DNA from 2 places in the Rhizobium sp. H4 genome. Region 1 is predicted to be linked to the other one. Evidence: riboswitches for the same ligand, from Rfam matches in the RefSeq annotation. Region 1 holds a riboswitch; the other holds the start of a gene.
The links. A riboswitch is a leader RNA that binds a small molecule or an ion and turns the genes downstream of it on or off. The one in region 1 is predicted to bind S-adenosylmethionine.
Positions count from the first base shown of each region.

Region 2: another riboswitch for S-adenosylmethionine. It lies ahead of metA (homoserine O-succinyltransferase); the one in region 1 lies ahead of C4N04_RS22835 (O-succinylhomoserine sulfhydrylase).

Region 1 is NZ_PSOW01000015.1:160,711-166,672, forward strand. It holds gene argF (ornithine carbamoyltransferase) at 1-326, shown strand, start outside; gene C4N04_RS22825 (Hsp33 family molecular chaperone) at 415-1,407, shown strand; gene apaG (Co2+/Mg2+ efflux protein ApaG) at 1,635-2,027, opposite strand; gene C4N04_RS22835 (O-succinylhomoserine sulfhydrylase) at 2,243-3,427, opposite strand; SAM riboswitch at 3,472-3,550, opposite strand; gene C4N04_RS22840 (2'-deoxycytidine 5'-triphosphate deaminase) at 3,623-4,717, shown strand; tRNA gene C4N04_RS22845 (tRNA-Gly) at 4,777-4,850, shown strand; gene C4N04_RS22850 (TetR/AcrR family transcriptional regulator) at 4,873-5,460, opposite strand; gene C4N04_RS22855 (efflux RND transporter periplasmic adaptor subunit) at 5,559-5,962, shown strand, end outside.
Region 2 is NZ_PSOW01000014.1:92,811-98,772, forward strand. It holds gene C4N04_RS21600 (ABC-F family ATP-binding cassette domain-containing protein) at 1-489, shown strand, start outside; gene C4N04_RS21605 (ABC transporter ATP-binding protein/permease) at 538-2,406, opposite strand; SAM riboswitch at 2,562-2,639, shown strand; gene metA (homoserine O-succinyltransferase) at 2,688-3,611, shown strand; gene C4N04_RS21615 (aldose epimerase family protein) at 3,726-4,748, shown strand; gene C4N04_RS21620 (GntR family transcriptional regulator) at 4,883-5,656, shown strand; gene C4N04_RS21625 (SIS domain-containing protein) at 5,653-5,962, shown strand, end outside.

The sequences.
Region 1 (5,962 bases):
GCAATGAGGGCGCCGAAATCATGCTCTGCCATGATGCCGACCGTGCGGTCGAAGGCGTCGATTGCGTGGTGACCGATACCTGGGTCTCCATGAATCAGGAACATCGGGCCCGGGGTCACAACGTCTTTCAGCCTTATCAGGTCAATGCGGCCTTGATGGCCAAGGCCGGCAGCAATGCATTGTTCATGCATTGCCTGCCCGCCCATCGCGGTGAGGAAGTGACGGATGAGGTGATCGACGGTCCGCAATCCGTGGTCTTCGATGAAGCGGAAAACCGTCTTCATGCGCAGAAGTCGATTCTTGCTTGGTGCCTGGGCGCGATCTGAACCATAATCGGACGCCGCGTGTGAAAACGCGCGGCCGCGCGAGCGAAGGGCACCCTTGCTCTTCGCTTGAAAACTAGGAGTGAAAGCCATGGCAGAAGCTGCAGCCGCCCTCGGCCAGTTCGATTTCGCCGGCGATGACCATGTCGTCCCTTTCCAGGTGGAGGGTCTGGATGTGCGCGGCCGCGCCGTCCAGCTCGGCCCGATGCTCGATGCGATTCTCGAGCGCCATCATTATCCCGCCCCCGTCGCCCGGCTGCTTGCCGAAGTCGTCGTGCTGACGGTGCTGCTCGGCACCTCGCTGAAATTCGACGGCAAGTTCACCGTGCAGACCAAGGGCGATGGCCCGGTCGATCTTCTCGTCGCCGATTTCTCGACGCCGGAAAATGTGCGTGCCTATGCCCGTTTCGATCAAGCGCTGCTCAACAAGGCGGTTGAAGCGGGCGAGACCGAGCCGGAACAGCTGCTCGGCAAGGGGGTGCTCGCCTTCACCATCGACCAGGGCAAGTTCGCGCAGCCCTACCAGGGCATTGTCGCGCTCGATGGCACCTCGCTCGAGGAAATCGCCGGTGTCTATTTCCGTCAGTCGGAGCAGATCCCGACGCGCGTGCGCCTGGCTGCTGCAGAGCTCTTCGACCGTGACGATGCCGGCAAGCCGCGCCATCGCTGGCGGGCCGGCGGCCTCGTCGCCCAGTTCCTGCCGGAGGCGCCCGAGCGCATGCGCCACCCGGATCTCCACGGCGGCGACGGCGATAACGGCGACCGCCCGCATGGCGAAGACGATGCCTGGGTCGAAGCCCGTTCGCTGGTCGAAACCATCGACGCCGACGAATTGACCGACCCGCTTGTCGGCACCGAACGGCTCTTGTTCCGGCTGTTCCACGAGCGCGGCGTGCGCGTCTACGAACCGCGCGCCGTCTTCGACCGCTGCAGCTGTTCGCGCGACAAGATCAAGGGCGTGCTGAAGGGCTTTTCGGCCGAAGAGATCGAGGAAAGCCAGGAAAACGGCGAGATCGCCGTGACCTGCGAATTCTGCTCGACCACCTACCGTTTCGAGCCGACCGAGCTTCAGCCGGCGGAGTAGTTGACACCACTGCTGTCCGGTTGCGCGCATGACTGCCCCTCACCCTAACCCTCTCCCCGTAAAAACGGGGCGAGGGGACGTGCCCTGCGAGAGCGAGGAGGGGAACGGAGAGCTTGCGGCATGCTCCCTTCGCCCCGTTTACGGGGAGAAGGTGGCGGCAGCCGGATGAGGGGCTGGTGTCGGCAATCTCCTGGGTCGAGGTGTCGTGCCGCCTGTGGCGTTACACGTCAGTTCAGCACGCGCAGCAGCCCTGGTGAATCCAGCGAGAAGGCGGGGATGTCGACGTCGAACAGCTCGCCTTCGTCCGTTTCCATCTGATAATGGCCGAACATCAGCCCGGAGGGCGTATCGAGCGGGCAGCCGGAGGAATATTCGTAGGTGTCGCCGGGTCTGAGCCGCGGCTGTTCGCCGACGACGCCGGGGCCGGTCACCTCGTCCACCTGGCCGTTCTGGTCGGTGATGTTCCAGTAGCGGTTGATGAGGCGAACGGCGACGCCGGAATTGTTGCTGATGACAATCCGGTAACCCCAGACGTAGCGATCGTCTTCCGGATCGGATTGCTCCTCCAGATAGAATGGTTCGACGACGACTTCGATATCTCTTGTGAGGGCGCGATACATGCCTTGCACCTTAGTCAAGATATGTTACCCGTATCTTATAAGAAGGCCCTGTCCGTCAAGAAACGGAACGTTGATCGGCGATGAAACAGCCGTGATCGCATGGTTTTCGATCGTTAAGCCTAATTGTCAGTATTAATTTTACTTGGTCAGCGCCGGCGCACCGATGCCGCGGCCGGGACGGCCGAACCCGGAGGCTCGGCCGTCAATGCTGTCGATCAGGCCGAAACCTTGGCAAGCGCCTTGGCGAAATCCTCGATCAGGTCGTCCGTATCCTCGATGCCGGCCGAAAGGCGAACCGTGCCCGGCGAGATGCCGAGTTCGGCGCGGGCCTCTTCCGACAGGTTCTTGTGGGTCGTCGTCGCCGGATGGGTGATCAGGCTCTTGCTGTCGCCGAGATTATTGGAGATCTTGATGATATCGAGCGCGTTCTGCAGCGCGAAGGCCGCCTCCTTGCCGCCCTTCAGCTCGAAGGCGACAAGCGTCGAACCGCCCTTCATCTGCTTGGCGATGATGTCGGCCTGCGGATGATCGGCGCGGCCGGGATAGATCACCTTGGCGACCTTGTTCTGCTCGGCCAGGAAATCGGCGATCTTCGCGGCATTCTGCGTCTGCTGTTTGACGCGCAGCGGCAGCGTCTCGATGCCCTTCAGAAGCGTCCAGGCGTTGAACGGCGACATGGCCGGGCCGGTATGGCGGAAATAGTCGTGCAGGTTCTCGTCGATCCAGGCCTTGTCGGCCAGCACGACGCCGCCGAGGCAGCGGCCCTGGCCGTCGATATGCTTGGTGGCGGAATAGACGACGATATGGGCGCCGAGCTCCAAGGGCTTCTGGAAGAGCGGCGTGGCGAAGACGTTGTCGACGACGACCTTGGCGCCGACCTGGTTGGCGAGTTTTGCCACACCGGCGATATCGATGATCTCGAGCGTCGGGTTGGTCGGGCTTTCCAGGAAGAACACCTTGGTGTTCGGCCGGATCGCCTCTTCCCAGTTCTTCAAATCGCGGCCGTCGACCAGCGTGCATTCGATGCCGTATTTTGGCGCCAATGTTTCCACCACCCAGCGGCAGGAGCCGAAAAGGGCGCGCGCGGCAACGATATGGTCGCCCGCCTTGACCTGGCAGAGGATCGCCGCACTGACGGCCGCCATGCCGGAGGCGGTGGCGCGGGCGTCTTCGGCGCCTTCGAGCATGCACATGCGCTTTTCGAACATGTCGTTGGTGGGGCTGCCGTAGCGGGCGTAGATATAACCATCCGTCTCGCCCTTGAAGCGGGCTTCGGCGGCCTCCGACGTCTCGTAGACGAAGCCCTGCGTGAGATAGATTGCCTCGGACGTTTCGCCATATTGCGAACGCAGCGTGCCGCCATGGACGAGTTGGGTTGCCGGGCGCCAGGTCTTGCTCATGCCATCACCTTCACATAACAAAAAAACCGGCCGCAAAAGCAGACCGGTTTCATAACCCGGTCTTTTTAGCCACTTGTTTAACGTGGCTGCAAGCCGACCGGCCAAATCACCACGGGATAATTCTGCAATACTGCTGTTAGCTGCTTGCGTCAATTCCCCGTATTTGGTTTTGTCGGCGCAAAAGATGGATGGGGCATGATGGCTCGCGAAACTGGAATTCTGGCGGACCGCGCGATAGCAGCGCTGTTTGAATCGGGGCGTCTTAACTCCGAACGGGAGCTGGACCGTGATCAGATCCAGCCGGCAAGCCTGGACCTGCGCTTGGGATCCAAGGCCTTTCGCGTGCGCGCCTCCTTCATGCCCGGCCCCTCGCATCTTGTGTCGGATAAGCTCGATCGCCTCAGCCTGCACGTGATCGACCTGTCTCAGGGCGCAGTCCTTGAAACCGGCTGCGTTTACATCGTGCCGCTGATGGAGAGCTTGGCGCTGCCGGCCGACATGTCGGCCTCGGCCAATCCGAAAAGCTCGACCGGCCGTCTCGATATCTTCACCCGCGTCATCACCGATTACGCCCAGGAGTTCGACAAGATCCCGGCGGGCTATTCCGGCCCGCTCTATCTCGAAATCAGCCCGCGCACCTTCCCGATCGTCGTGCGCCGTGGCTCGCGTCTGTCGCAGATCCGCTTCCGCGTCGGCCAGTCCCTGCTCGGCGAGCCGGAACTGTTGAAACTGCATGAAAGCGAGACGCTTGTCGCCAGCAAGCAGCCGAACGTATCGGGCGGCGGCATCGCGCTTTCGATTGATCTCAGCGGCGACAAGGACGGCCTGATCGGCTATCGCGGCAAGCACCACACCGCCGTCGTCGATGTCGACGAGAAGGATCAGCACGACATCTTCGATTTCTGGGAGCCGCTCTATAGCCGCGGCCGCAACGAGCTGATCCTCGATCCCGATGAATTCTATATCCTCGTCTCGCGCGAGGCCGTGCATGTGCCACCGGATTATGCCGCCGAGATGACCCCGTTCGATCCGCTGGTCGGCGAATTCCGCGTCCACTACGCCGGCTTCTTCGATCCGGGCTTCGGCCATGCCCCGGCCGGCGGCCGCGGCAGCCGCGCCGTGCTCGAAGTGCGCAGCCACGAAGTGCCGTTCATCCTCGAAGACGGCCAGATCGTCGGCCGCCTCATCTACGAACACATGCAGGAAAAACCGGCAAGCCTCTACGGCTCCGGCCTCGGCTCCAACTACCAGGCCCAGGGCCTCAAACTCTCGAAACACTTCCGCATCTGACAGTCAGCATTCTGTGCGACTTGACAGCGGCCCCCATCTGTTGGAAATCTCAACCCGTCGCGGGTGTAGCTCAATGGTAGAGCAGCAGCTTCCCAAGCTGAATACGAGGGTTCGATTCCCTTCACCCGCTCCAGCTCCTCATCACAACCGAAATCTCATTCTTCGTCCGTGTCGCCCGCGATGCGCTTGACTGCATCGGCGGCGGCATCCAGCAGTCGCTCCGACATGGCCTGATCGGTCATGATGCGAGAGATGGTTACGGCGCCGACCATGAGGGACAGCACGACCATGGCTTTGTCATAAGGTTTCGCGCGATCCAATGCCGGGATCAATTCGTCGAGAACCTGAAGGTGAGCTTCGATGCCGTTCTGAAATGGAGCCCGCACCTCCTCGCTCTGACGCGCCGCGTCGGAACCGAGCGCGGCCAGGGGGCAACCATCGCCTTTCTCTTCCTGGTGCCCGGTTGAGAGATACATGCCGACAACCGCGCCGAAGGGATCGGCGCTTCCGGCGGCAACCCTCGACCACCGGCGAATTGCACTCTCCATCGCTCGCCCGGACGCCAGCGCTGCGAGATCGTCTTTCGATTGGAACTGTTTGTAAAATCCGCCTTGAGTGAGGCCGGCACCTTTCATCAGATCTTTCAGCCCGATGCCGTCGAAACCATGCTCCCGGAAGAGCCGGCTTGCGACATTGATCACTGTTTCGCGGTTGGCCTCGGCTTGGGCACGACTGACTCTCATTTCGATCTCCAATTAGATTTCGTTTGACATCTATACCCCTTTTAGAGTTAGATCGCAATCTAAATGATCTGCTGCGCCGGTCAATAAGGGTTAATGAGATGAATCGCAAAATATTACTCGCCGCTTTCGGTCTTGTGGCTGCTGCCGGCGCCACCGCTTTCGTGCTTTTCGAGGAGCCCTCCACGGCCAGTGCAAAAGCCGCCGATCCCCGCACGGCACCGCCCTTCGTCAAGCTGGTGGAGGCAAAAAATCCGGAGGCGGCCGAACGCACCTTCACCGGCACCATCGCCGCCCGGGTGCAGAGCAATCTCGGCTTCCGTGTGCCCGGCAAGATCGTGCAGCGTTATGTGGACGTTGGCGTGCAGGTCAAGGCCGGTCAGCCGCTGATGCGCATCGACGAGACCGATCTGCGTCTCGCATTGACGGCGAAACGAAACGCGGTCGCCGCAGCCCAAGCAGTGCTGGTCCAGGCGCAAGCCGACGAGCGGCGCTATGCCGCCTT
Region 2 (5,962 bases), on a different contig from region 1:
GAAATCGTCGCCGGCTTCCCCGGCACCGTCATTCTCGTCAGTCACGACCGCAATTTCCTCGACCGCACCGTGACCTCGACGATCGCACCCGCCGTGCCGGATGCGCCTGATGGCCGCTGGATCGAATATGCCGGCGGCTATTCGGATATGCTTGCCCAGCGCAAGGGCGCGCTCGAGGAGCGCAAGAAGGCCGAAAAGGCAGCGGAGAAGCCAAAGGTGCAGGAGACGGCGCCTGCCGCCGCAGGCGCGAAGGGCAAGCTCTCCTTCAAGCAGAAATTCGCGCTGGAAAACCTGCCGAAGGAGATGTCGAAAGCGGAAGCCGAGATCGCTAAGCGCGAGCTCGTCATGGCCGATCCCAATCTCTTCACGCGCGATCCGGCTGCCTTCAACCGGCTTGCGGCCGAGATGGAGAAACTGCGCGCCGGTCTGACTGCCATGGAAGAGGAGTGGCTGCAGCTCGAAATGCTGCGAGAAGAGCTGGAGGGCTGACTTTCACAACTCAATCGCTCGTGTAACCAGCGGTCCTGCCAGGGCGACCTAAAGCGCCGGGGAGGGGATGTCGGCGGGGACGGCGGCGGCGCCCGCACTGGCCCTGGCGCCCGTCTGGGCGACCTTCGGCTGCGGCTCTTCGGATTTTGAAGGCAGCGCCTGCAGATGCAGGACGCGCGGCTGCAGCGCCTCAAGATAGGCTTCGGAGCGTCCGATATAGATCATGCCGGTTTCGGGCATGGAGGTCAGCAGCTTTGCCATCGTTGCCTGCCACTCCGGCTCCATGCCTTCCAGCACTTCGTCGAAGACGATCCAGCGCGGGCGCACGAGCAGCAGGCGGGCGAAGCCGATCGCCTTCTGTTCGTCGCTGTCGAGCAGCTTGTCCCAGCGGGCGCGAGTATCGAGTCTTGTGATCAGCGAATGCAGGCCGGCTCTTTCGAGGGCGGCCTCGACGGCCGCCTTCTCGTAGGCATCGGCGCGTTCGGGGAAAGCCAGGGCTTCGCGCAGGGTGCCGCCCGGAACATAGGCGATCTGGGGCACGAACAGCATGTCGTCGACCGGCGGCAGCCCCATCGTGCCGCTGCCGCATGGCCAGAGGCCGGCCATGGCCTGAAACAGCAGCTTGCGGTTGACGCTGTGATCGCCGTTGATCATGATTTTCTCGCCGGCCTTGACCACGACATCGGTTTCGCGCAGGCGAAAACCGCCGCATTCCTCGATGTCTTCGCCGATTTTGGCGTTGATCACCACATCCTTCAGCGTCAGTGTGTCGGTCGCGGTGTTCTCATAGGCAATACTGTCCTTCGGGTCGTAGTCCTCGTCCATGTCGAGCAGCGCCTGGCGAAAATCGGTGACGCGCATCAGTGTAGCGCGCCATTCGGCGATCGGGCCGAAATTGGCGACGTACCAGCGCAGCGCCGTATTGACCTGGTTGAAGGCGCCGACCGACATCATCAGCTGGCCGAGGGTCAGGCCGCCGGAGAAATAGGCGGGTGCCGCGACGATGATCGGGATGACGATCACCAGCCAGCCGTAGCCGGCCGAAACCCAGGTGAGATTGGTATTGGCCATGGCGAGCCGCCTGACGACCCTCAGCACCGAGCTGATGTCGGTGTTGATGCGCCGGCGTTCATTCTCCTCGCCGCGGGCAACGGTGATCGCCGGCATGTTCTCATTGGCATGCATCAGCGTGAAACGAAGCTCGGCCTCCTTCGAGAAGCGGTCGGCATTGAGCTTGACCAGCTTGCGGCCGACGACCTGGCTCAGCACCGAGGCGGAAGCGGCATAGAAAATCGCCGCCCAGACCATGTAACCGGGAATGGAGAAGCTGTGGCCGCTGATATGGAAGATGAAGCCGCTCGAAAGCTGCCACAGCACGCCGATGAAGCTGACGAGAAGAATGGTCGACTGCAGCAGGCCGAGAACGAGCCCCGTCGTGCTTTCGGCAAGGTTGCGGGAATCCTCATGCAGACGCTGATCCGGATTCACACCGATCAGACCGCTGGAGGCGAGCCGCAGCGCCCGCTTGCGCTTCAGCCACTGGTCGACAAGATCGCGCGACAGGCCTTCTCGCATATAAAGCGCGGTCATCTGGTTCAGCCAGGCCTGCAACACATTGAGCAGCAGCAGCGTGCCGGCGATCATTGCGAAGATTTCAAGCTGATGGAAGAATTCGCCGAGATCGCGGCGCTCGAGCGAATCGTAGAAGGGAGCGTTCCATTCATTGAGAATGACTTGGCCATAGGCCGTCGCCAGGATGACAAGGATCAGCACGGTTGCCAGAAACAGCACCTTGCCACGCACTTCAGAATTCCAGAATGCAGAGAACATCACCCCGAGGCGATATGTCAGGCTGAAATCATACCCTACTCCATCCTGCCTCCGGATCCCCGGCCTCCCCTTGGTCTTATCTGCCATCACGCTTTTCCAACACCGCCCATGCTGTCATTATTAACATGCTGGCGTTATCGGTCTATCAACAGATTCTATCAGTCATTAAACTGTGATGAGGCTTGCCTGAGTCGCCGCCGCATGCATTCGGCAGTTGATTCGTCGCTCAACAGCGACTAATTAAGGCATTCCGTGGTGATTTGGCCGGCCGGCTTGCAGCCACGTTAAAAAAGTCGCTAAAGGGCCGCGTGCGGACCGGTAGCGATTTTTTGTCGCCGCCGGTTTTTTATTTTGATCGAGTGACCGCAATGCCCATCAAGATCCCCGATACGCTGCCCGCTTTCGAAACCCTCGTCCAGGAGGGTGTACGGGTAATGACCGAGACGGTGGCGATCCGTCAGGATATTCGCCCATTGCAGATCGGGCTGCTCAATCTCATGCCGAACAAGATCAAGACCGAACTGCAGATGGCCCGCCTGGTCGGCGCCTCGCCGCTGCAGGTGGAGCTGTCGCTGATCCGCATCGGCGGGCACAAGGCGAAGAACACCTCCGAAGATCACCTGCTTGCCTTCTACCAGACCTGGGAAGAGGTAAAGCAGCGCAAGTTCGACGGTTTCATCATCACCGGGGCGCCGATCGAGCTTCTGCCGTATGAGGACGTCACCTATTGGAAAGAGATGCAGGAGATCCTCGACTGGACGGAAACCAACGTCCATTCGACGATGAACGTCTGCTGGGGCGCGATGGCGGCGATCTATCATTTCCACGGCGTTCCGAAATACGAACTGAAGGAGAAGGCCTTCGGTGTCTACCGCCACCGGAACCTGAAGCCTTCCTCGATCTATCTCAACGGCTTTTCCGATAATTTCGAAGTGCCGGTGTCGCGCTGGACGGAGGTGCGGCGCGCCGACATCGAGAAATCCGAAAGCCTGGAAATCCTGATGGAATCGAGCGAGATGGGCGTCTGCCTCGTGCATGAGAAAAGGGGCCGGCGGCTCTACATGTTCAATCATGTCGAATATGATTCCACCTCGCTCTCTGACGAGTATTTCCGTGATGTCGAGGCCGGCGTGCCGATCAAGATGCCGCACAATTACTTCCCGCATAACGACCCGGCGCTTGCGCCGCAGAACCGCTGGCGCAGCCACGCCCATCTCCTGTTCGGCAACTGGATCAACGAAATCTACCAGACGACGCCCTATGACGTCGAAGAGATCGGCATGGATCTCTGAGCGGATGAGCGGATGCCGCGGCATTTCTTTCTGATCCGACCGGTTGCGGATTGAAGCAAATGCGGGCAGGTTCCGGTCCTGAACCCCAAGGATAGAACGGAACGGATGTCGATCATGTCGGAGAAGTTGGAGCGGGAAGTTTTCGGGCAGACGAAGGCGGGGGAAACCGTCTATCGTGTGGTCATCAAGGGCGGCGGGCTCACGGCCAAAATCATCAGCTGGGGCGCGGTCATCCAGGATCTGCGTCTTGAGGGACATGACGCGCCGCTCTCGCTCGGGTTTGAGGAATTCGACAGCTATCCGCTCTATTCCGCCTATTTTGGCGCCACACCCGGCCGCTGCGCCAACCGGATCGGCGGCGGCAAATTCACCCTCGACGGCAAGGCCTATCAGCTCGAGCCGAACGAAAACGGCGTCACGCATCTGCATGGTGGCAGCGACAATATCGCCAAACGCAACTGGACGATCGTCGAGCATGCCGTCGACCGCGTGGTGCTGAAAATCGTCGATCCCGATGGCCGCGCCGGCTATCCCGGCAATTGCACCATCCAGGCAACCTTCTGGGTGCACGGCAACGGCGAACTGTCGGTGACCTACGAATCGACCAGCGATCAGCCGACGCTCGCCAATGTCTGCCAGCACGCCTATTTCAATCTCGACGGCCGCGAGGATGCGCTGGGCCACGACATCATGATCGCCGCCGATCATTATCTGCCGACCGATGAGAGGCAGGTGCCGACCGGCGAGATCCGTTCCGTTGCCGGCACGGAATTCGACCTGCGCGAAATGACGCCGATGAAGCGTTTCGCCGGCAGCGAACAGGTGCTGTACGACCATAACTTCTGCCTGTCAGCCGAACGCACCGCCAAGCGCAGCGTCGCGCTCGCCCGCAGCCTTTATTCCGGTGTGTCGCTTGAAGTGCGCAGCACCGAGCCGGGCGTGCAGTTCTATGCCGGTTTCAAGCTGAATACCGGGGCGCCCGGCCTCGGTGGGCGCAAATACGGCCCCTTCGCCGGCTTCTGCCTGGAAACGCAGGTCTGGCCGGATGCCATCAATCACCAAGGTTTCCCGAATGCGGTGCTGCGCCCCGGCGAAGTGCTGCGCCAGGAGACGGATTATATCTTTACCAAGAGCTGAGCGTCCGCCGGACGAACGCCTGTCAAATTTGAGCGCTATGAAACCCTCTCCGGACACTCGCCGGGGAGGGTTTTTTCTATTGGCATCCGATTGCGTCTTGCCGATTGGTTCTAAATAGGTTCTATTGCCTGCCCATGGATAGAACCAGTCTGATAGGGGAACTGAATAGCCGCGGTCTGCGTGACGCGGGCCTGACCGGGCCGCTCTACAAGCGGCTGGCGCAGGCCCTGACCGGCCTTGTGCAGGAAGGCCTGCTGAAGCCCGGCACCGCGCTTCCGGGCGAGCGCGACCTTGCCGAGGCCTTGAAGCTCGGGCGCGTCACCGTGCGCACCGCCTATCGCGACCTGATGGCGTCGGGCGTACTGGAATCGCGCCACGGAAGCGGTACTTTCGTATCGAGCAGAGTGGAGCGCATGGAACAGTCGCTCTGGCGGCTTTCCTCCTTCTCCGCCGACATGCGCTCGCGCGGGCGGCTGCCGGCCGCACGAATCTTGTCGCGGTCGGTCAACACGCCGTCGCCGGAGGAATCCTTCCTGCTCGGCCTCGGTGGCGACGAGCCGGTTCTGCGGCTCGACCGCCTGCGTCTAGCCGACGGCCTGCCGCTGGCGATTGAGCGCGCCGTGGTGCCGATCAAGTTCCTGGGCGACGATGCCGGCGGCGAAGGATCGCTTTACGACGCGCTGGCGGCCAACGGCCACAGGCCGGTGCGGGCGCTGCAGCGGCTGACCGCGGTCACCCTCGACCCGTCCTCCGCCGCGATCCTGAACGTCAAGGCTGGCGCGCCGGCGCTTCTGATCGAACGTGTCTCGCGCCTGGAAGACCAGCGCGTCGTCGAATACACCCGCTCGCATTATCGCGGCGATGCCTATGATTTCGTTGCCGAATTGAGAATCGGAGATGACCTATGAGTGAGAACCAGTCGCTGATGCTGCAGGAAGCCGGCCAGTCGCCGGAGGTGGTGGCCACACTTCTCGAAAAGGAAAAGCCCATCTTTGCCGAGATCGCCCGGCTGTTTTCGTCCGCCCGCCCGAGCGTGGTGACGACGGCGGCGCGCGGCTCTTCGGATCACGCCGCCACCTTCTTCAAATATCTCTTCGAGATCACCTGCGGCGTTCCGGTCGCCTCGGTCGGTCCGTCGATCGCTTCCGTCTACGGCGCCGCGCTCCATCTGAAGGGCGGCGTGCATTTCACTGTCTCGCAATCGGGTGCCAGCC